3 regions of the Clostridium mucosae genome follow, and region 1 is predicted to be linked to each of the others. Evidence: riboswitches for the same ligand, from Rfam matches in the RefSeq annotation. Region 1 holds a riboswitch; each other region holds the start of a gene.

Region 1 (8,024 bases):
TATATTTCCTATAAACTATCTCTCATATTTATATTTTTTATGAATCACTACTCCTTGTCTAATTCCCTTATAACTCTACATGGGTTACCAACCGCTAGTACATTATCTGGAATACTCTTAGTTACAACACTACCAGATCCAATAACTGAATTTTCTCCAATTCTTACACCTGGATTAATAGTACTTCCCCCTCCTATCCATACTCCATCACATATTTCTACTGGGTCCGCATATTCTAAATTTTCCATTCTCTCCTTAGGTGAAAGTGCATGATTAGCTGTAAATATATTTACATTAGGCCCAATCATAACATTTTTTCCTATAGTTACTCTGCCACAATCTAATATTGTACAATTGTAATTTGCAAATGAATTTTCTCCCCAATAGATATTGTAGCCATAAGCACATCTAAAAGGTTGCTCTATGAAGAACTCTTTCGGTGCATAACCAAATAATCCTCTAAGTAAGTCCATTCTCTTTTCAACCTCCTTTGGATGTAGTGAATTGTATTCAAACATAATTTCATTAGCATGTTGTCTATCATTAAACAATTCATCTCCTAAAGAAACATACCAATCTCCCCTTAGCATCTTTTCCTTTTCAGTCATAATATCCTCTCCCAACCATAAATATCATATTTATTTATATAAAATACATCTTATAATCATATTACTATTTTTAAACTGATAAATCACTTTATATAAAAATAAAAAAAGCCTTTACTAAAAGGCTTTTACTTATTTTCTTCAATAAGCTTTTTCATCTTATTTTGAAGTAACCATATTTTCTTTTGCTTTCTATTATAAGCAACCATCTTATCCTTATTATTAGCACTAGATTCTAATTGCTTCGTAGTTTTTTCTTCATACATCTTTAAAGCTTCATTAAGAATTTGAAGTTCCTCTTTATTAAACATAAATACACTCCTTACATCAATGTAAATTAGTTTACTAAGTCTTAATTATCATGTTCTATTATATTTTATAAAGAGTTTCTTTGCAATTATCCCTATTAATCTTTAAATAATGAACAACAGCAAATATTAAATTATTTATTTACAAGCCAAAATATACTCTACTTAATTTAAATCTTATGGATAATATCACAATCCATAATACAGATAAAAAGCTAACTAAACTTGTAAACTTTAATACAAAACTTTCATTTTTATTCTATAATTTATCCTTTTCTTAAATTAGGATAATGCTACATCTAAAATCATCATAATTACAAATCCTATAGAAAAAGCTATTGCACTAATATCCGAAAAATTATCTTCTGCTGCTTCTGGTATTAATTCCTCTACCACAACAAAAATCATAGCTCCTGCAGCAAATGAAAGAAGATATGGCATCATTGGAGTAATAACACTTGAAAATATTATTGTAAGTACTGCTGCTATTGGTTCTACTATTCCAGATAAAACCCCATAAATAAAAGATTTATTTTTACTTAATCCTTCACTTTTAAGCGGCATTGATATTATTGCCCCTTCTGGAAAGTTTTGAATTGCTATTCCTATAGAAAGAGCAAGTGCTGATGCAAGAGTTATCCCTCCCCCTTGATTCATAACTGTTGCAAAAACAATTCCTATTGCCATCCCCTCTGGAATATTATGAATTACTACTGACAGTACAAGTTTTGTAGTTTTACTTAATTTATATTTCTTTGTTCCTTCTTCATTTCTACTATCTACGTGCATATGTGGAATTATTTTATCCAAAGAATATAAAAATAAAATTCCTGCAAGTACTCCTACTGCTGCCGGAATAAACGATAATTTCCCCATGCCTTGAGACATATCTATAGAAGGTATAATTAATGACCATACAGCTGCTGCCATCATAACTCCTGATGCAAAACCAAGAAGTATTTTATTAACCATTTTATTCATTTCTTTTTTCATTGTATAAACACACGCCGCACCTAGAGACGTTCCTAAAAATGGTATTAATATACCAATTAAAATATTCATTTCCACTCCTCCTGTATAAATATTATTTTATCTATTAATTAACTAACTCATAATATCTTTCCTTAATGCTTTCTATCAAACTCTTTCTCCCATATCATTAAGCAATTATTTAATCTTCCAACCCATAATCTGTGGCTTGACTTTTTTATGTCTAATTTCAATTTGCTTTACTTCATCTATATAAGCTTGTTTATTTTACTTTCTAATATAATTATCATTATTTATAATTTATAGCTTGGTCATTATTTACCGCTTGGTCATTATTTTTGTTATTAGTTTCATTTTCTATCTTATCTTAAGAAACTAAATTCCATTTATTATTAAAATGCCCTTCTTTTTTCACCTATCACATTTCTACAAGCAACTATAAATAATATTTATATACCTAAAATACAAGTCATACTTTTAATGAACTCGCTATATAATTGATTACCTACTAATATTTATTATACCCAAGTATATTTTAACATATTTCCACTTAATATATTTTATTTAATTTGCATATTATTCTAAAAACTAAAACTAATAATTAAAAGCTACTATTTTCTAAAATCAATTTAAAATAGTAGCTTTTAACAAAAATATTATTACTTATTAAATCTTTAATTATTTATTATTAACCGTTAATTGAATCTAGTGCCTGTTCAAAATCTGCAATTATATCTCTTATATCCTCAACTCCAATTGAAACTCTCATTAAATCTGGTGTTACTCCACTTGCTATTTGTTCTTCCTTCGATAATTGACTATGTGTAGTGGTTGCTGGATGTAAAATACAGCTTCTAACATCTCCTAAAGTGACTACTAATGCTACTAAATTTAATGATTTTGTAAATTTCTTTGCTGCCTCTATATCTCCCTTTATTCCAAAAGTTAATAATCCACTTCCTCCACCATTTAAATACTTTTTTGCTCTATCGTATTGTGAGCTAGTTTCAAGATATGGATAGTTAACCCAATTTATTTTAGGATGTTTTTCTAACCATTTTGCTAACTCTAAAGCATTTTGTGAGTGTCTTTCCATTCTTAAATGAAGAGTTTCTAACCCTAAATTAGTTAAATAAGCATTAAATGGACTTTGACATGCCCCAATATCTCGTCCTAATGTAACTCTTAGCTTTGTTATATATGCTGCATTGCCAAATGATTCTACATATTTTAATCCATGATAACTTGGATCTGGTAATGTAAATTCTTCAAAATTTCCATTTGCCCAATCAAAGTTTCCTCCATCAACTACTATTCCTCCAATGCTTTGTGCATGTCCATCTGCATATTTTGTAGTTGAATGTACTACAATATTTGCTCCATGGTCAAATGGATTGCATAAGTATGGGGTTCCTACAGTATTATCCACTATAAATGGAATCTTTAATTCCTTTGCGACCTCTGAAAACTTCTCAAAATCTAATATATTTAGTCCTGGATTACCAATTGTCTCCCCATATATTGCTTTAGTATTTTCATTTGCACATGAAATAATTTCTTCTTTACTTGCTTCTGGGTCAACAAATGTTACCTCTATCCCCATTTTTTTAAGATTAACTGTAAATAAATTAACTGTTCCACCATATAAAGATGATGCTGATATTATATGATCCCCAACCTTACATATATTTAATATTGAATATAATACTGCAGCTTGCCCTGAGGATGCAGCTACTGCTCCAACTCCTCCTTGAAGTTTAGCAAACTTCTCTTCCAATGCACAAACTGTAGGATTAGATATTCTACTATATAAATGCCCCTCTGCTTCTAAGTTAAATAGATTTTCTAAGTTATCTGGATCATCATACTTATAAGTTGCACTTTGAAATATTGGTAATACCCTAGGTTCCCCAGCCTTTGGTATATATCCTCCTTGAATGCATATTGTTCCCTTTTTCCACTTTCCTACCATATTGAAATCCCCCTTTTAATATTATTGCTTATTGCTTTTTATAAAATAAAAAAAGTTACTTCAAAATAAGAAGCAACCTAAATATACTAAACTATTCACTAATACGATTAATGAAACACCTCATTTGCCAAGCATCAGCTTGCAGGATTTAGCACCACACTAATTTATAAATAATTTTATACTCAGTAGGTTGCTAGGCTTCACAGGGCCAGTCCCTCCACCATTCTTAATAAAGTCTTTTTTATTTAATTATAATATATTATACACTACATTTTCCAAATTTCAACCATTATTTGTATTTTTTATAATTCTAGTATTCGTGATTATATAGTCTACTTTAATATCATGTGCTTCACATTCTATTTTATCAACTACTTGTAAATCATATGCTAATGCTATCTTATTTTCTTTAGATTTTATCTCATTTAAATATCTATCGTAATATCCTCCACCATATCCTATTCTGTTACACTCATTATCAAAAACAACCCCAGGTACTACTATTAAATCTATATTTTCTTTTTCAATATAATCAGAATCATCTATTGGTTCTAAAATTCCCATTGAGTTTTTCTTTAACTCATCAAAAGAATTTAATTTTATTGCCTTCATAGATTTCTCATCTTTATATACTTTAGGAATAAAAACGTTCTTTCTATCTTCAAAAGCCTTTTCTATTATATTTATTGTATTTATTTCATTGCTAAAACTTATGTAAATAAATATATTACTAGCTTTTTTATATAGTTCTGTATTTATTAACTCATTAAATATCTTAGTATCCATTATCTCTTTTTTACTGTTATCTAGTGAATCTCTTATTTCTAAAATTTTATTTCTTAAAACTCTCTTTTCTTCTTTATTCATAATTCTCTCCTAAATATATTTTTAGCTACTTTGTTATATTTTGCGAATTAAACTTAATTACATTTATTAACTTTACGATTTTTATACTAAGTTCAGCTAGCTTCACTAAATATTCAATGCCTGCACAGCTATTTATCTTATGGAACATATCTAGTTTATCGTATCCCTTATATTAGCAATTTATATTTATTATGTCTCTTAATATAGATGCAGCTGCATTTGTTGTTCCTGATGCACCACCAATTACACTAATGTCCCCTAAAGTATCAGTCTTATAAAGCACACCTTTATTTTTACCATCTACAAAATATAAAGGATGACTTTTATCTATTATCTCAGGTTTTACGTATGCTTTTATTTTATTATTTTCTTTATATACTCGCCCTATTAACTTAATTTTATTATCTTTATTCTTTTCATTTATTATTAAGTGTTTACCTAACAAACTTATTCCTTCTATTTCAATATCATCAATGGTTAAGCAAGAATTCATAATAACATTGGCTAATATTAAAATTTTTGATGCAGTATCATATCCCTCTACATCTAACTTATAATTTGCTTCTGCTATTCCTAAACATATTGCTTTGTTCAATGCTCCACTATAATCAACTTCATTTTCATACATTTCAGTTAAAATATAATTACTTGTCCCGTTTAAAATCCCTTCAATAGATAATACTTCTGCTCCAGCTATATCAAATGTTCCAACATTTATAGATGGAAGTGCTCCACCAGTTGTACAGCCTATACCAAGCTTTACATTATTTTTATCGGCTAACCTTTTTAAGTTATTATATTGTAAAAGTATTGGCCCCTTATTCCCTGTTACTACATTAATAGAGTTTTTTAAGGCTAAACTTATATGAGTTAAACCAGGTTCACCTGTTTCTATATTAGTACTAGTCAATTCTACAAGTATATCTATATCTTTATTTTTTATTATTGTATTAATATTTATATCTTCCTTAAATTCAAAGTCTTCAATATTTAAATTGTAATTATTGTTTATAATTTCTTTTAAATTTATTCCTAAATTATTATAAATTCCACCATTACTTTTTATTATATATTTAACCTTTATATCAGTTCCTAGATTGTATAAATATTTCTTTTTATCATTTAATAGTTTTATTAAAGCCTTACTAACTCCACCAAAACCTATTATAGCTATTTCCATATTCTCTTCCCCCTTTATACTATTATAATATATTATTCGTTTTAGATAAAAAAATAGATATATACAAGTTTGCCTACTCCAAAGATTTACCTAGACATAATTAAACTTATACATATCTAACAAAAGATTTATTTTTAAACTAATTTATTAATATGTAAATATATTAATTTGATATTTCTGTGCTAAATATCCATTGTTTTTCCTTTATATCTCTTCCTTTAACAGTAACATTATTACCATTTACCTCAACATAAACGCCTTTAATATAATCAGTTTCTCTTTTGTAGCCTTTTTCTTCATTTGAATCTGGTATAATGGTGTAATGGACTGCACCTGTATTTACTATAGTAAAAGGTTTATTTAAAACTAAACTATTTTCATTTAAATTGCTATGAGTATGAGAGGCAAACATTATCACTTCCGGATATTGAGATAATATCTGTTTAATTTCTTCACTTTTATTAGTTCCAATCCATGAATTTTCTCCATAATCTAAGTGTTGGTGAAGAAATACAAATATCGGTTTTCCTTTTTTATAATTCTCAGCTAACTTTTCCTTAAACCATTCTAATTGTTCATCAGATATAGAGGCCGTTACTGAATTTATAGTTTCAGAATTGCCATCTTCAGACCCTAATGATATAAAATGATATACATTCACCCATTTATCATGATATACTTTTTCTTCTCCTGAGAATTTCAAATATTTATTTATAAAGCTTTGAACCTGCTCATTAGAATTTGTTTCAATATTATAATCAAAAAATTCATGGTTCCCTATATTTTTTATAATTATTTCTGGTAACAAATCCTTATTTTTATTTAAAGTGTTTTGCATTGAATTATATTGTTCATCTAAGCCCTGATCAACAGCATCACCATTTAATACCAATGCATCCATCTTAGGATTTATAGTGTATAAGTCATTAATAGCTTCTTGAAGGTGATTAATATTTTCATGAACATCTCCTAAAACAGCAAAAGAGAGGTCCGCATTAGATGACGATGTTACTGTTGCAGCATCAAACTTAAATTTAGACTCATTAATATATATGGCATATATTGCTCCTAAAAGAATTACTGTGATTGTAATAATAATTAATTTAAATCTTTTCATTTTAATCACCTCTTACTTTAAAGTTAAGTCTAAAATACTAATTAAATCTATTTTTTTCTAAAAACTTTATAATATTCATATGTACAATTTAAAATTTCAAACTCTAAATAAACATAACATTTGCATATTTAATTTAACATTTATTTCCTAAAATGTCTAATACCTAAATTAAATATATTTTTTAAAAGATTACGTATTTATTTAAATTTACTATGTTAATTTTTTTCTATAAATAAAAAAATCGTTAATTCTATTTATAAGAATTAACGATTTTATATTTTAATTAAAAACTATATACACTAAATATTAATCTATATCTAAGATGTTTTTAATTTCATTCTTGTATGCATCTGCTTTAGCCCCAAATATAGCTTGAATTCCGTTACCAACTTCAACTACACCAGCTGCACCTAAAGCTTTTAATTCATCTTTATTTACGTTAGCTTTATCTTTAACTTCAACTCTTAATCTAGTTATACAAGCATCAACGCTAACTATATTTTCTTCTCCACCTAAAGCTGCTAAAACTGCTGGAGCTTTTTCAACTATTTCATTGTTCTTTCCAGCTTTCTTGTTGCCAGACTTTTCATTTATATCAGCTTGAGGAATACCTGCTTTTTCTTGATAATCAGCTTTTGAATAAAGCTTAACTTCTTCTTCGCTTTCATCTCTACCTGGAGTCTTTAAGTTAAACTTCTTAATTAAGAATAAGAATAAGAAGTAGTAAACTACTGCATAAACTATACCAACTAAGATTAATCTTAACCAATGAGTAGGAACTCCTGCTCCTGCTGGTAATAATCCGAATAATGTAAAGTCTATTAATCCACCTGAGAATGTCATACCAATAAATACATTAAGTATATCCATTAACATGAATGATAAACCAGCTAATACACAGTGAACTCCATATAATACTGGTGCAACGAATAAGAATGTAAATTCGATTGGTTCAGTAATACCAGTAAGTAATGCTGTAACTGCA
Region 2 (8,024 bases), on a different contig from region 1:
CATGACTAAATGCAGACGAATACTTCTAGATGTAAAAAATTCAGCATTTTCACTAGAATCAATAATACCGATTATAGAAGCTATACCAACGTCAGGTAAATTTTTACCGACCCCTTTTCCAGGATGTATTGGATAATCTCTAGTATGTATTTCGCCAATAGAACTAGCTTCACCTAGGCAGGCATCTATTCCTATGATTAAAGCTTTGGGATGCAATTTATTAATTTCATTTAATCTATTATTTATATTAAGAGCATGTATTGGAGACTCTATAGTTCCGTACACTGGAAGAGGGAAATTTTTTTCTTTTAAAAATGTACCAACCATTGGACCTAAGCAGTCACCAATGCACTTATCAGTACCTATACATACAATTACAGTATTATTCGTAATATAGTCTTTGATAAATTTTGCTATTTCAATATGAGAATTATAAGAATTATATAATACTTTATGCTTCACTAAAAATTCACCTCCGCTTATACAATATATGTTTTGAAACTAATAAATATAATAAAATGTATAAAAAAACATAAAAAGGAAATTAATTAAATAAAAGGAGATGAATAAATATGAAAAAAATATTTTCTTATATAATTACTATAATTCTTGGAGCAAGTATCCCTATCTATTATCTATTAGTATGGAATCCATTAAAAAGTGAAGATGTTATAAGTAATAATTCTAAGGAAGTAACTACCGAAAAAAAACTACATAGTGATGAAACTCTAAATGAGCAAGATATATCAAAAGAGGAGAAGCAAAAAAAAGTAGATAATAATTTAAAAAGATTTAATATTAAAGAGGAATCTAATAATAATATTAATTCTAATGAAAATATAATAGAAAGTGATAGCAAAATAGAAGGGTTAACAATAAAGGAAAGTGATATTGAAAATAATTTATTTGCAGAACTTGAAAAAAGTGAAAAGTTAGAAGTAGATAGAATGTTAAAAAGTTTATCTATTATAGATATAGTTAAATTAAATGATCATTTTTCTAATAAATATGATAATGATAATGTAAAAGAAGGGATTTTATTAGTAAAAAAGAGAATGTCGCTATTGGATTATGAAGAATTTATGGAGATTATAAGTAGATATATTGATTTAAATATTATTGAAGACGAAGTTTAATATTTTAAATATTAGTCAGAATATATATTTCAGTTTTAGAGTAAAAATTGAATAATCAGTAATATTAAATAGGTAATTATATTACTTTGAATGAATTAAATTTTAGGACAATATAAGACAATAAAAAATGATATTAGTATTAAATAGGAGAAAATTAAAGAAATATAGAAAATGATGAATATAATCTTGTTAAATGAGTGAATAACGCACTTGAAATTAGTATGCAATAAATATATACTAGTCATTGTCAGTTGAGGCGATAATGTTTACTTAACTGAAATTAAATAAATTTTAATGGGGGAGTTCCCGAGTGGCCAAAGGGGGCAGACTGTAAATCTGTTACGTTTCGTTTCGATGGTTCGAATCCGTCCTCCCCCACCATATAAAATTTGTTTAGAATGAAATAATAATATGCTGGCATGGCTCAACGGTAGAGCAGCTGACTTGTAATCAGCAGGTTGTAGGTTCGATTCCTATTGCCAGCTCCATAAAATGGGGGAGTTCCCGAGTGGCCAAAGGGGGCAGACTGTAAATCTGTTACGTTTCGTTTCGATGGTTCGAATCCGTCCTCCCCCACCATTTTATAATATTAATATGGAAGCATAGCTCAGCTGGGAGAGCATCTGCCTTACAAGCAGAGGGTCACAGGTTCGATCCCTGTTGTTTCCACCATTTTAAAAAATAAATATGCTGGCATGGCTCAACGGTAGAGCAGCTGACTTGTAATCAGCAGGTTGTAGGTTCGATTCCTATTGCCAGCTCCAATAATATGGGGGAGTTCCCGAGTGGCCAAAGGGGGCAGACTGTAAATCTGTTACGTTTCGTTTCGATGGTTCGAATCCGTCCTCCCCCACCAAAAAAGACAAGAATTCTTGTCTTTTTTTTATTTGTAAATAAGCTAGAACTTTATAATTAAAAAGTTTAAATATGCAATGAATTTATATTTTTTAGTTGACTATGAATATTAAAAGTGATATACTCTAAAAGGTAAAATTTGATATTAGTTCTTATCCAGAGAGGCGGAGGGAAATGGGCCCGATGAAACCCGGCAACCTACTTCATTAAAGTTGAGTGTGGTGCCAATTCCTGCAAAGTAATTTTGCAAGATAAGAAAGATTAAGATTTTTAACATCTCTTCTTATCGAAGAGATTTTTTTATTTTATAAATTAATTTAGTTTAGAATTAATATAGTTTAGAATTAATATCAAATAAAATGAAAGGAGAAATGGAAATGAAAAGATTATTTACATCAGAATCAGTTACAGAAGGGCATCCAGATAAAATTTGTGATCAAATTTCAGATGCAGTATTAGATAGTATTTTAGCTAAGGATCCTATGGCAAGAGTTGCTTGTGAAACAGCAGTTACGACAGGAATGGTACTAGTTATGGGTGAAATATCAACTAAGTGCTATGTTGATATTCCAAAGTTAGTTAGAGAAACAGTAAAAGAAATTGGATATGATAGAGCTAAATATGGTTTTGACTGTGAAACATGTTCAGTTTTAACATCAATAGATGAGCAATCAGGCGATATAGCTATGGGAGTAGATGAAGCTTTAGAATCAAGATCAGGAGAAAAGGATGATGTTGAATCAGTTGGAGCTGGAGATCAAGGTATGATGTTTGGTTTTGCAACGAATGAAACAGAAGAATATATGCCATTACCAATAGCTATGGCTCATAGATTATCAAGAAGATTATCAGAGGTAAGAAAGAACGGAACTTTACCATACTTAAGACCAGATGGAAAGACTCAAGTTACTGTTGAATATGATGATAATAAGGTTGTAAGAATAGATGCAATAGTAATATCAACACAACATAGTGAAGAGGTATCTCAAGAGCAAATAAGAAAAGATTTAATGGAACATGTAATTAAAGCTGTAGTACCAGCTGAACTATTAGATGATAGTACTAAGTATTACATTAATCCAACTGGAAGATTTGTTGTTGGTGGGCCACAAGGAGATAGTGGATTAACTGGAAGAAAGATAATAGTTGATACCTATGGTGGATATGGAAGACACGGTGGGGGTGCTTTTTCAGGAAAAGATCCAACTAAGGTTGATAGATCAGCAGCTTATGCAGCTAGATGGGTTGCTAAGAACTTAGTTGCAGCAGGAATTGCAGATAAATTAGAAATTCAATTAGCTTATGCTATTGGAGTAGCTAAGCCTGTATCAATAGAAATAGATACATTTGGAACAGGAAAGAAATCAGAGGAAGAAATAGTTTCAATAGTTGAAAAAGTATTTGATTTGAGACCAGGCGCTATAATAAGAGGTTTAGAATTAAGAAGACCAATTTACAAGCAAACAGCTGCATATGGTCACTTTGGAAGAAATGATTTAAACTTACCTTGGGAAGCTTTAAATAAGGTAGAAGAAATAAAAAAATATATTTAAAATAAAAAATGCTCCAATTTAGGATTGGAGCATTTTTTATTTATACTAGTATTTTACCAGAAACTATTACATTTTTTATGTTTATATCTTCGTCAAATAAAACTAAATCAGCATCGTAGCCTTCTTTTACAAGACCTTTTCTATCTTCAACTTTACAATGTCTAGCAGCATTGAAAGTAGCCATTTTTACAGCTTCATTTAATGGAAGACCAACATTTTTATATACATTTTTAATTGCCTTATCTAAAGTCAAGATTGAACCCGCTAAGCTTCCACTTAAAAGCCTTGCAGCACCGTCTTTAACAACAACATCTTGACCACCTAATGTATACATTCCATTAGGCATTGCACAAGCCATCATAGCATCAGTAACTAATAATACTTTATCAGTTGTCTTTTGATTATAAGCTATTCTAAGTGATGGATATGATATATGAATACCATCAGAAATTGTTTCTGTAGTTATCTCGCTATCAAATATAGCGCCTACAACTCCAGGTTCCCTATGAGCAAATGGTGTCATTGCGTTAAATAAATGAGTTGAGTGACAGCAGCCACATTTAATGCCTTCCATAGCTTCGTCATAGGTAGCTTTTGTATGTCCAATAGAGCAAACTATTCCTTTTTTTGACAATTCCTTTATTAATTCTTTAGCACCAGGAACTTCAGGGGCAATTGTTATTGATACGACAGCATCTTCAGCATCTCCGACAAGAGCATTAAAGTTCTCAAGAGTTGGAGGAATTAAAAAATTAGGATTTTGTGCACCAATAGCTTTTGGACTAATGAAAGGACCTTCAAGGTGAGCTCCTAAAACAATAGCGCCATCAGTACCATTTTCTTTAGCTTCTTTTATAACACCCATAGATTTTCTTACATCATCTACTGATACTGTCATTGTAGTTGGAGTGAAAGCAGTAGTCCCATGCTTAACTATAGTTTTAGAAATTTCATTTATTGCTTCAAATGTACCATCCATTGTGTCATGTCCACCTGCACCGTGGATATGAACATCTATAAATCCTGGAGATAGATATAGACCTTCTGCGTCTATTACTTCAGAATCATTAATATTACTAGGATTTATTTCCTTTATTTTTCCATTTTCGATTAAAACGGATCCTTTTTCTATCTTATCAAGATATACTATATTACAATTTTTAATTAACATATGAGCACCTCCACATTTTTTTATATAAATTTCAATTAAAAGCTATAGCATTAAAAGCTAGAATGGTATAAATAGCTATAAAACGTATTCAAAAATAGTATAAAATTGAAATAATATAAAGCTTATTATTTATATAAGTTAGTACACTTATTTATTTAATTATAGCACACTAAATATAGTATAATTAATATAAATGTATAATCTTTATTACAACTTATATATGATATAATTATATAATAAAAATAGTGAGATTAAAATATTATTGGAAGATTTGGAGAGATAACATGGAATGTCTAAACGGAATAGTAGAATCTATTGTATTCAAGAGTGATGATACAGGGTATGTTGTATCAAAAGTAAGGATAGATAAAGATTGTATAAATGCAGTTGGAATAGTTCCTTTTTTAAAAGAAGGGCAACATGTTAAGTTAAAAGGGCAATGGGTACTTCATAAACAATTTGGACGTCAGTTTAATATAGAGGAATATGAAGAAGTATTACCAAATTCCGTAGAAGGAATAAAAAAATATTTAAGTACAGGTATAATTCATGGAATAGGTCCTATAACTGCTAAAAAAATTGTGGATAAATTTAAAGAAGAAACTTTAGATATATTAGAAAATCACATTGAGAGACTTCAAGAAATTGAAGGTATTGGTGAAAAAAAATTTAGGATAATTTATGAATCTTATATAGAACAAAAGGATTTAAAAGATATAATAATTTATTTCCAAGGCCATGGTATGACTACCAATCAATGTATAAAAATATATAAAAAGTTCGGTGTAGATGCCAAGGCTATTGTATCAGAAAATCCTTATATTCTTTGTGATGAGATTTCAGGAATAGGATTCATAACGGCAGATAGAATAGCCAAAAGCTTAGGGATAGAGTCTATTTCACCATTTAGAATACAAAGTGGAATAAGATATATATTAAATCAATTTTCAGCATCAGGTAATACATACATGCCTAAAAGTAATTTAATTGATGAGGTATCTAAAATATTAGGTGTACCAGGGCAAATGGTAGAAGAAAACTTATATAACTTAGCATTAGAAACAAAAATAAAAATAGAGAAAATTAATGACATAGAAGCAGTTTTTTCTTTACCATATTATTATTGTGAATTAGGTGTTACAAATAAGATAATAACATTAAGCATAGAAAATTTTAGAACGATAAATTCAGATGTTGAATTCGAGATAGAAGCATTTGAAAGAAAAAATAAAATAAAATTTGCAAATTCCCAAAGAGAGGCTATCGTAGGTGCTTTTGAAAATGGTATAGAGATAATAACTGGAGGGCCTGGAACTGGAAAAACTACAATTATAAAATCTATCATAGAAATATATGAAAATAATGGCATGAAGGTTTTATTAGGAGCACCAACAGGAAGAGCAGCTAAGAGAATGACTGAATCTACTGGTAGAGAAGCAAAAACAATTCATAGATTATTAGAAATGGGAGTAAGTGAAGATGAAAATTCTTATTATGGAAAGGGAGAATCGGAACCTTTAGAGGCTGATGTAATTATAATAGATGAGGCATCTATGATAGATATAATGCTTATGCATAGTTTACTTAAGGCAATAAAGCTTGGAACAAGATTGATAATAGTTGGTGACGTAGATCAATTGCCATCAGTTGGTGCAGGAAATGTGCTAAAGGATTTAATAGAAAGTAACTTTATAAAAGTTGTAAGGCTTAAAGATATTTTTAGACAAGGGGAAGAAAGTCTTATTGTAACAAATGCACATAAAATTAATAATGGTGAAATGCCATATATAAATAGAAGGGATGGAGATTTCTTCTTTGAAAATAAAGAAGATGTAGATTTAATACTAAATACCATAATAGATTTAATAAATAGAAGATTACCTAACTTCAAAAAATCATGGGATAAATATAGAGATATTCAAATATTAACACCTACAAGAAAAGGTATATTAGGAGTGCAAAACTTAAATAATAAACTTCAAGAAGTTTTAAATCCTAAGTCACCTAGCAAAAAAGAGAAAGAATTGAAAGAAGTTGTTTTTAGAGAAGGTGATAAAGTAATGCAGACTAAAAATAATTATTCTTTAAAATGGATTAGAGTCAATGGAAGTGGGGAGAATGAAGGTGTAGGCGTTTTTAATGGAGATATGGGCTTTATTCAAAGCATAAATGAAGAGGAAAAAACAATTACTATAATTTTTGATGATGAGAGAAAAGTAATTTATGATTACATATATTTAGATGAATTAGAGTTAGCATATGCAATTACTATACATAAAAGCCAAGGAAGTGAGTTTAAAGTAGTAATTACTCCTGCGTTTATGGGTTCACCATTATTAATGAATAAAAATTTATTATATACAGCTATAACTAGAGCAAAAGAGCTTGTAGTAGTTGTAGGTATTCCAAAAGCTTTAAAGTATATGGTATCTAATACAAGAAGTATGGAGAGATATTCTTCACTTAGAGATAGAATAATAGATATTACAAATCAAGATATGTTTAGTGAATAAATAAGGAGAGGTTAAATGTTAGATAAAAAATTAATAAACCTAAAAGAGTTTAATAATTGTACATCTAAGATAAATAAATGGTATACAAAACAATCAAAAATACTAACTATAATAACTAATCCATATAATAGTACATCTATATTTTTACCCTTAATAAAATTGCTACTAGAACAAAATAAGAAAGTATTATATGTGTGGTCAGGAACAAATTTTAATAAAGAAATAATAGAAAATTTAAAAAATAGTAATTATAAATTTAAATATTCATATATAGAAGAAAATGAAGGAAATGATGATTTAGTTTTTGTAAATTTTAAAAATATTAATAAAATAAATAATTGTTATGAATTATGTATAATTGATGATATAAGTATATATTCAGTTATTTCAAAAGAGGAGTTTAGACAATCTGTTGAATACTTATATTTATGTAGTAAAAGAATGATAATATTTTCTATAGAAAAAGTAGTTAATATGGGAAGATTAATATCTGTTTCCGATTTAACTAGAGATAAACCATTTGTAGAGCCTAGAATAATCGTAACTAGAGTAAAATTAGATGAAGATATGCCTTATACACTATATGATTATTTAATGTGGTTTAAAAATGATAATCGTAAGGTTATAATATATGTTCCTAATGAAGAAAAAATTAATAAATTATTCGATTATTATACACAAGAACTAAAGATAAAGGATGTAAAGATAATTAAATTTTTTAGGGGAGAAAATTTAAGGAAAATAGATCCTTTATATAAATTAAAAAATAAAAGTGTTTTTGTAATTACGAATAATA
Region 3 (8,024 bases), on a different contig from region 1:
TTTTAATGCTTCTTTTAAATCTTCTTCTATATAATTAGTGATTCCTTTTACTATAGAATAATCTAATTTTCCCTTACAAGCTAAATTTCTCCAGTCATCTCTACTTTCTTCATCTTCTTTCGAATCGTTTTTATATAAAGATGCAGATTCTAAAAGTATTTCATTTGCATTTTTAGATTTATTTAAAACAACGTCTTCTACTAACTTAAGTAAATCTTTAGGGATATTATCGTATATTTGAATCATACTTGGATTTACAATCCCCATATCCATGCCATTTTTTATGGCATGATATAAGAAAACTGAATGCATAGCTTCTCTTATTTTATTATTACCTCTAAAAGAAAATGATAAATTACTAACTCCACCTGAAACCTTAGAATATGGTAAATTTTCTTTTATCCACTTAGTTGCATTTATAAAATCTAAAGCATAATTATTATGTTCTTCAATTCCTGTAGCTATTGCTAAAATATTTGGATCGAATATTATATCCTCTGGTGGAAATTTAACTTTATTCACTAAAAGATCATAAGCTCTTTTACATATACTTATCTTTTTTTCATAGCTATCTGCTTGGCCTTTTTCATCAAAAGCCATTACGACAACTGCTGCTCCAAAATCTTTAATAATCTTTGCTTTCTTTAAAAAGTCTTCTTCTCCATTTTTTAAAGAAATAGAATTTACTATATGTTTTCCTTGAATTACTTTAAGACCTTTTTCTATAACTTCCCATCTTGATGAATCAATCATTATAGGTTTAGCTGAAATATCTGGTTCTGAAGCTAAGAGTTTTAAAAAATACTCCATTTCTTTTTCACTATCTAAAAGTCCATCATCAAAATTTACATCTATTATTTGAGCACCATTTTCAACTTGTTCTTTAGCAATTTCAAGAGCTTCTTCATATTTCTTTTCCCTAATAAGTCGTGCAAACCTTAAAGATCCTGAAACATTTGTTCTTTCTCCAATATTAATAAAATTACTTTCTTTATTCACCTTGGTTATTTCTAATCCACTATATACACTTTCTATTTCAATTCCTTTTACAAGTCTTGGTTTATAGTTTTTAGCTATATTTGCAATTGCTTTTATATGTTCATAAGTAGTTCCACAGCATCCACCTACTATATTTAGATATCCTTCTTTTAGCATTTCTTCAATACACTTTGACGTTATTTTAGGTGACTCATCATAAAGTCCTAATTCATTAGGCAACCCTGCATTTGGATAAACTGATATAAATAACTCCTGAGTTTCTGATAATTCTTTTATAAAAGGATTTAAATCTTTCGCTCCAAAAGAGCAATTTAGTCCTATTGAAATGATATTTTCATTTTTCATAGAAGCAGCAAAAGCAGAAAGATTTTGTCCTGATAAAATCCTTCCTGATTTATCGGATATAGTTCCAGATATCATTATTGGAATAACTTTATTTTTTAATCTGAAAACATCATTAGCCGCCATAATAGCAGCTCTAGCATTTAAAGAATCAAAGATCGTTTCTATTAAAACTAAATCAATGCCACCATCAATTAATGCACCAATTTGTTCTTCATATGCCTCTTTTAACTGGTCAAAAGATATATTCCTATACCCAGGATCTTCAACGTCTGGAGATAATGATGCCATTCTATTTGTTGGCCCTATAGATCCTGCTACGTACCTTTTTTTGCCATCATTTTTTGAAAAATCATCACAAGCCTTTTTAGCAATCTCTGCACTTTTATAATTTAAATCGTAAACTAAATCTCCAAGCCCAAAATCAGCTTGAGATATTCTATTTGAATTTAATGTATTAGTTTCAATTATATCTGCACCTGCTTCTAAAAATCCTCTATGTATTTCATCAATTACTTCTGGCTTTGTTATACTTAACAAATCATTATTTCCTTTTTGATCTAGGTTGAAGTCTTTTAATAAATTCCCCCTATAATCAGATTCCTTCAACATAAATGATTGAATATTAGTTCCCATTGCCCCATCTATTACTAAAATTCTCTTTTCTAAGTCTTTAACTATTTCAAAATTTCTCTTCATTATATAGCCCCCTTATAATATCGATTAATAATATTTAAAACTAACATCAATATTTTTAGAAATAAAAAATCCCTTCTAAATAAGAAAGGATTATATAAAAATTATATATAAATTCTATTACTCTTATTTTTCAGAAAATCTGTAGGATTTAGCACCACACTAGAAAGTAGGTTGCTGGGTTTCAAAGGGCCAGTCCCTCCACCGCTCTTAATAAGATATTATTTTTATATAATTATATAATCTCTTTCATTTATTGTAAATATATTTCATTAAATAAAAAAATCTAAGTTTAGATTATATGATATTGAAATAAAGATTTAACATTTAATTAAATTATAATTTATTTATATAAATAGTATTTTGTAATTTATATAAAATGTTAAATGATTCGTGTTCTTATATTGAATTTTACTTGATTAATTATATAAATATTAATGTATTTTTAGTATTAATTATTTATAAGAATAATATTTAGATTCATAACAAAAAATAAGATAAATTTTTTAATTAAGGAGAAAACTATGGACAAAAATTTACAACGTGAAGAAATTGAAAAGATTTATGGTAAAATAAGTCCATTTGAATTTAAAAATAGGCTAATAGAACTAGCTAATGGAGAAAATGAAAAAACAGCACGTATTCTTTTAGATGCTGGTCGGGGAAATCCAAATTGGACAGCATCTACTCCTAGAGAAGCCTTTTTTACATTTGGTCTTTTTGCTGTTAATGAAACTAAAAAAGATTTTTATAATGTTAATCTAGCTGGAATGCCTAAAAAAAATGGTATTTACCATAGATTCATAAAATTTGTAGATGAAAATAATACTTTGCCAGGAATAGAATTACTAAGAAAAATAATTGAATATGGAATAAATGAAAAAAAATTTAATGCCGATGATTACTTATATGAATTAGCAGATGCAATTATCGGAGATAACTATCCTGTTCCAGATAGAATGCTATTTCATATTGAACAAATAGTTCATGATTATTTAGTACAAGAAATGTGTTACAACAAGCCTCCAAGTGGTAAATTTAATATTTTTGCGGTAGAAGGAGCTACTGCAGCAATGTGTTACATATTTGATACTTTAGGATCAAATATGCTTCTTAATCCCAAAGATAAAATAGCAATAATGGTACCTATATTTACTCCATATCTAGAAATACCAGTTTTGCCTAGATATGATTTAGAAATAGTTCCTATAAAGGCTACTGAAACTACCACAGATGGAACACATACTTGGCAATATCCTTTACATGAACTAGAAAAACTTAAAGATAATTCTATAAAGGCTTTATTTATAGTAAATCCAAGTAATCCACCATCTGTTTCATTAAGCAGTGAATGTAGAAAAAACCTAGTTTCTATTGTAAATGAGTATAATAAAGATATAATGATAATATCTGATGATGTTTATGGTACATTTGTTCCTGAATTTAGATCATTAATGGCTGATTTACCTTATAACACTATAGGGGTTTATTCATTTTCTAAATATTTCGGAGTTACAGGTTGGAGATTAGGAACTATAGCTATTCATGAAAAAAATATATATGATAAACTTCTTAAAGAATTGTCAGAAGATAAAAAGAAAATTTTAAATAGAAGATACGGTGATATGAATTTAAATCCAGAAACTATACCATTCATAGATAGAATAGTTGCAGATAGCAGACAGGTTGCCTTAAACCATACAGCTGGACTTTCTACACCTCAACAAGTGCAAATGGCATTTTTCTGTGCATTTGCATTATTAGATGATAAAAACATATATAAAAATCAAACTATAGAAATATGTCATAGACGTCAAAAACTACTATGTTGATAGTCTCGGACTAAATTTAAGAAAAGATATATATGACGCAGCTTATTATACAGAATTTGATTTATTAGAATGGGCAAATTATAATTATGGTTCAAAGTTTGCAAATTATCTTGAGAGCAATTATAAGCCTGTTGAAGTGTTATATAGATTAGCTGAAGAATCATCTATTGTATTATTAAGTGGTTCTGGATTTCAAGGACCAGAATGGTCTATAAGAATTTCTTTGGCAAATTTGAAAGATGAGGATTATACCACTATAGGAAAAACACTTCGTATAATTCTTGATGAATTTGTAAGTAGATGGAAAGAAAGTGAAATATGAAACTGTGTAATAGAGATAAAAGATATTAAATTGTAGTACTACTATAAAATATAGTAGTACTACAAAACTAAAATAAGGATATTAGAAGATATTATTAAAACAGCAGTTTTTATTAAAATTTCTTTCACATTTTCTTGTGATTTCATTAATTCTTGACTGTATTGATTTTTTTGATGTCCTTGAAACATATTTATGTTTCTCTCATTATTTTGATTCATTGTATATGAACTTTTTAAATCAAGATTCATATTATTTAATCCTTCTTCTAGATTATTCCTATATTCATTATTATCTAATTGTTCATAATCGGTATATGAACAATTTTCATTATTCATACTCATTATTTTAAAATAATCTTCATAATTATAATCTGAATTATTATAGTTCATCTTAGTCTCCACTTTCTAAATATCTTTTGTTTATTTATATATAGTATATATTATTCTTTCTATTTGTTTTATTTCTTTGTTTTTTTGATTTGCTTTCATTTTTTTATTCTATTTATACTCATTTACGAGTATATTATTTAAGATTATATTTAACATTAAAAATAAAGCATATAAGAATACTTAAATTCTAATATGCTTCTTCTAATTATCCATAGAATGCTTTATAAAAATCACCTTGATTATCTAAATAAATTTGTATTTGGATAAGTGGTATTTTAAAAGTAATAACCCCAGCAGAATAAGGGCCTATTTCATTTGGAAGATAATAAATATATAAATTATCTTTATCTAGGTAAAAGTCATGATTCTCCGATATTCCTTTAAATGAATCTGGAAAAACATATTCATAATTAGGGTCATTTTCTATAAAATTCTCAATTATATCATTTAACCTATTTATCCAGCTCGTATTACTTTTAAATAAATCCTTTAAATTGTAAAATTTTCCCGTCAACAAATCAATAGCACAGGTTTTTCTTATTGGTGTTCCATGAACTTCTCCTAATGGATAATAATATCCTAATAAATCTATGATTATTGAATTATCTCTGTAAAATAATATTTGAAAATTTCCGTAGTAATTGTATGATAATACCTGATCATTTATAATATTTAGCTCCTTACCTATCAATTCTCTTTTTGATGGTATGAAAAATGACATTTCCCTTAATCTTGAATTAACTTCTTTTTCTATATTATCATCATGCATCCCTTTCACTTGTGGAATATATATGAGATAATTTATGTTTGGTTTATATTTATCAATTATTATCAAATATCTTTGATCTAAAGGAATCTCTTTATTCGGTTGATAAATTACTTTATTATTTTTATCTAAATAATACGGAAAATAATCTATATTAGCATATATAATTTCACCTTTAACTCTAAGTTGACCACTTCCATCAACTATAGGTAGATTTTTTATTATTTTCCCATACTCATCTAAAAAAAATGTTTTTTTATCATCAGATCCATATGATAATCCTTTAATGTAGCTATCAATCTCAAGATAATTAAATTTTGTTAAAAGAGTTCCTTTGGTATCTCCTATAGCATAAATACTTCTTGGAAATATCCTATTATCTCCTATCGGTAAACCTAATGCTACCTTACCTTCACCTAAATATTTTACATCACTATATATATCTCCATAAATTTGCTTTCCTAATTTATCAATGACTCCATGTGTACAGCTTATATTATTACCTCTACTGACCACAGCTACTCCATCATTAAATTCTTGGGCATCACAATAAATTGGACTAATAACTATTTCTCCATCCCTGTTTATATATCCATATGGTCCACCTAATAATATTGAAAATACCATTAAGTCTTCCCCATATGATCCAACATATTCAAAATTATAAGTATTGCTAATATTCCCTTGTTTATCTATTAATGCATATTCTCTTTCTTTTATTTTTATTAAGCCAAAACCATCATTGAAATCACTTACATTCATATATTTAACTTCTGTAATTTCTTTTGCATCTAAATCAATATATCCATATTTATAACTTTTCCCATTTCTTTTTGCAACAACCGCATGTCCATCATTGTAGTTTCCTATATAATCGTAAACTATATCTCTTAATTTATTTCCTTTTTCATCTAAAACCCCCATTTTAGATTTTTCAGTATAAATGGCCCTACCTTCTTTATACTGATTTATATTATCAAATTGAGGATTAACATAATAATTTCCCTTCATATCAATTATTCCAAACTTGCTATTTTCTTTAATTATTGCTAATCCAAGTTCATTAAAATCATATGCCCTTGTAAACTTAAATGGAATTGCTTCTTTACCTTCCTTATTTATATAGCCATATCTATCTCCATCCACAGTATTTTTAAGTGCAGGATATAATCCAAATTCTCTTTTTTTTGTATTTTTCTTCTTACTTTGTTTATTATTTTTCCCCCTACTCATATAACCCCTCTAAAATTTATTGATAATGTATATTATATTTGTATATTACCTATACGATACACTATTATGTATACTTATTATGAATAATTTATATTTTATAACCTACTGATTCTTTTACCTGATTTAAATTAGGAATGAATATTTGTTATCATAATTTAAAGGAATATGGGAATTTTTTAAATTATATGGAAATATGGAACAAAAAATTTAAACTACAGTTCTTTTTATAAATTTTTATTACAATAAATTAAAAGCCAGTAAATATGCTTATGATTAATTTACTGACTTTTATTTAATATACTTCTTATATTCATATATTATAATTTATATACTATTTAAAATCATTTAAGATTAGCTACCTTACTATTTTAATTAGCTTTAAATTTACCAATTTTAGTATTATCGATTTTTTAAATTCAATATTTGTTTCCATTAAATAAGTTAAAGAAGTAACTTTCATAAATTTTAAATGCGAAAAATATTAATATCACTTACTTAAATATTTTATCTATTGAAATATCTTTAGGCTCAAACTTAAATTTCCCAATTTCTATATTAGGTTTTGTCTTTCCATGAAAATCACTTCCACAAGTTATTATCATATCATTTTTTAAAGCCTTAATATAAAAATAATCGGTTTGCTCTTTTGTATGATAACTACTAAAAACCTCTATACCATCTATTCCTTCTTTTATCAATTCATCTATTATATCTAAATTTTCTTTTAAATTATTTCCTGGATGCGCAATTATTGCTTGACCACCATGCCTATGAATTAATTTAATTGCTTCTTTTAAAGTTATAAATTTTATTGGTACATAAGCTGGTTTTCCTTGTGAAAAATAGTCCCAATAAAAATTTACATAAGGCATATCACTTCTACTTCCACCTTCTAAATACGGCTTCATTATAGTAGAATTCCTATTTTCCTTATCTTCTAATAGTATTTCAGCTATTAACTCACCTGTAACAACTCCATTTGTCGATCTTTTAAGAACTTCCTCTTCGTGTATATTTAAACCTGTGTGTTCCTTTATTAACCTTATCTTTTCTTTTGAAGCACTTCTTTCTTGATTTAAAATATCTTCTTCAATATTATAGAAATCCTTTTCTTTATAATCTATATTGTATCCAAGTAAATGTAAGTTTATACCATTAAAGGTGCAGTCTATTTCTATTCCTGGTATAACTTTTATCTCCTTATCCTTTGTATAATTTAAAGCTCTTTCTATTGCCTTTACTGAATTATGATCACTTATAGAAATTATTTCAACATTATTTTTTACTGCTTTATCGATAATTTCTTCTGGAGTATACTCTCCATCATCACTAAAGCATGAATGCATATGCAAGTCTATATTACTCATATCAATCTCCCCATAACTAGTTATTATTTTAAATGTCTTAATTTATATTATACAATGATTTCATAATATTTAATTTTC

Evidence for each region. A riboswitch is a leader RNA that binds a small molecule or an ion and turns the genes downstream of it on or off. The one in region 1 is predicted to bind S-adenosylmethionine.
Region 2: linked by a shared signal. The riboswitch ahead of metK (methionine adenosyltransferase) and the one ahead of NSA50_RS05340 (O-acetylhomoserine aminocarboxypropyltransferase/cysteine synthase family protein) in region 1 are both predicted to bind S-adenosylmethionine.
Region 3: linked by a shared signal. The riboswitch ahead of metH (methionine synthase) and the one ahead of NSA50_RS05340 (O-acetylhomoserine aminocarboxypropyltransferase/cysteine synthase family protein) in region 1 are both predicted to bind S-adenosylmethionine.

The regions. Positions count from the first base shown of each region.
Region 1 covers NZ_JANKAF010000003.1:74,129-82,152, reverse strand. Annotated here, with positions in the region: gene NSA50_RS05355 (sugar O-acetyltransferase) at 48-608, opposite strand; gene NSA50_RS05350 (hypothetical protein) at 734-916, opposite strand; gene NSA50_RS05345 (ZIP family metal transporter) at 1,196-1,975, opposite strand; gene NSA50_RS05340 (O-acetylhomoserine aminocarboxypropyltransferase/cysteine synthase family protein) at 2,592-3,875, opposite strand; SAM riboswitch class I at 3,993-4,111, opposite strand; gene NSA50_RS05335 (5-formyltetrahydrofolate cyclo-ligase) at 4,158-4,742, opposite strand; gene NSA50_RS05330 (homoserine dehydrogenase) at 4,915-5,922, opposite strand; gene NSA50_RS05325 (metallophosphoesterase family protein) at 6,086-7,039, opposite strand; gene NSA50_RS05320 (PTS transporter subunit EIIC) at 7,346-8,024, opposite strand, start outside.
Region 2 covers NZ_JANKAF010000010.1:68,846-76,869, forward strand. Annotated here, with positions in the region: gene yyaC (spore protease YyaC) at 1-462, opposite strand, end outside; gene NSA50_RS12035 (hypothetical protein) at 573-1,136, shown strand; tRNA gene NSA50_RS12040 (tRNA-Tyr) at 1,433-1,517, shown strand; tRNA gene NSA50_RS12045 (tRNA-Thr) at 1,550-1,624, shown strand; tRNA gene NSA50_RS12050 (tRNA-Tyr) at 1,631-1,715, shown strand; tRNA gene NSA50_RS12055 (tRNA-Val) at 1,733-1,808, shown strand; tRNA gene NSA50_RS12060 (tRNA-Thr) at 1,826-1,900, shown strand; tRNA gene NSA50_RS12065 (tRNA-Tyr) at 1,908-1,992, shown strand; SAM riboswitch class I at 2,141-2,249, shown strand; gene metK (methionine adenosyltransferase) at 2,369-3,544, shown strand; gene nagA (N-acetylglucosamine-6-phosphate deacetylase) at 3,585-4,715, opposite strand; gene recD2 (SF1B family DNA helicase RecD2) at 5,000-7,228, shown strand; gene NSA50_RS12085 (hypothetical protein) at 7,244-8,024, shown strand, end outside.
Region 3 covers NZ_JANKAF010000020.1:7,059-15,082, reverse strand. Annotated here, with positions in the region: gene metH (methionine synthase) at 1-2,040, opposite strand, end outside; SAM riboswitch class I at 2,161-2,257, opposite strand; partial or broken gene aspD (aspartate 4-decarboxylase) at 2,562-4,191, shown strand; gene NSA50_RS16540 (hypothetical protein) at 4,251-4,580, opposite strand; gene NSA50_RS16535 (WG repeat-containing protein) at 4,786-6,579, opposite strand; gene NSA50_RS16530 (PHP domain-containing protein) at 7,071-7,946, opposite strand.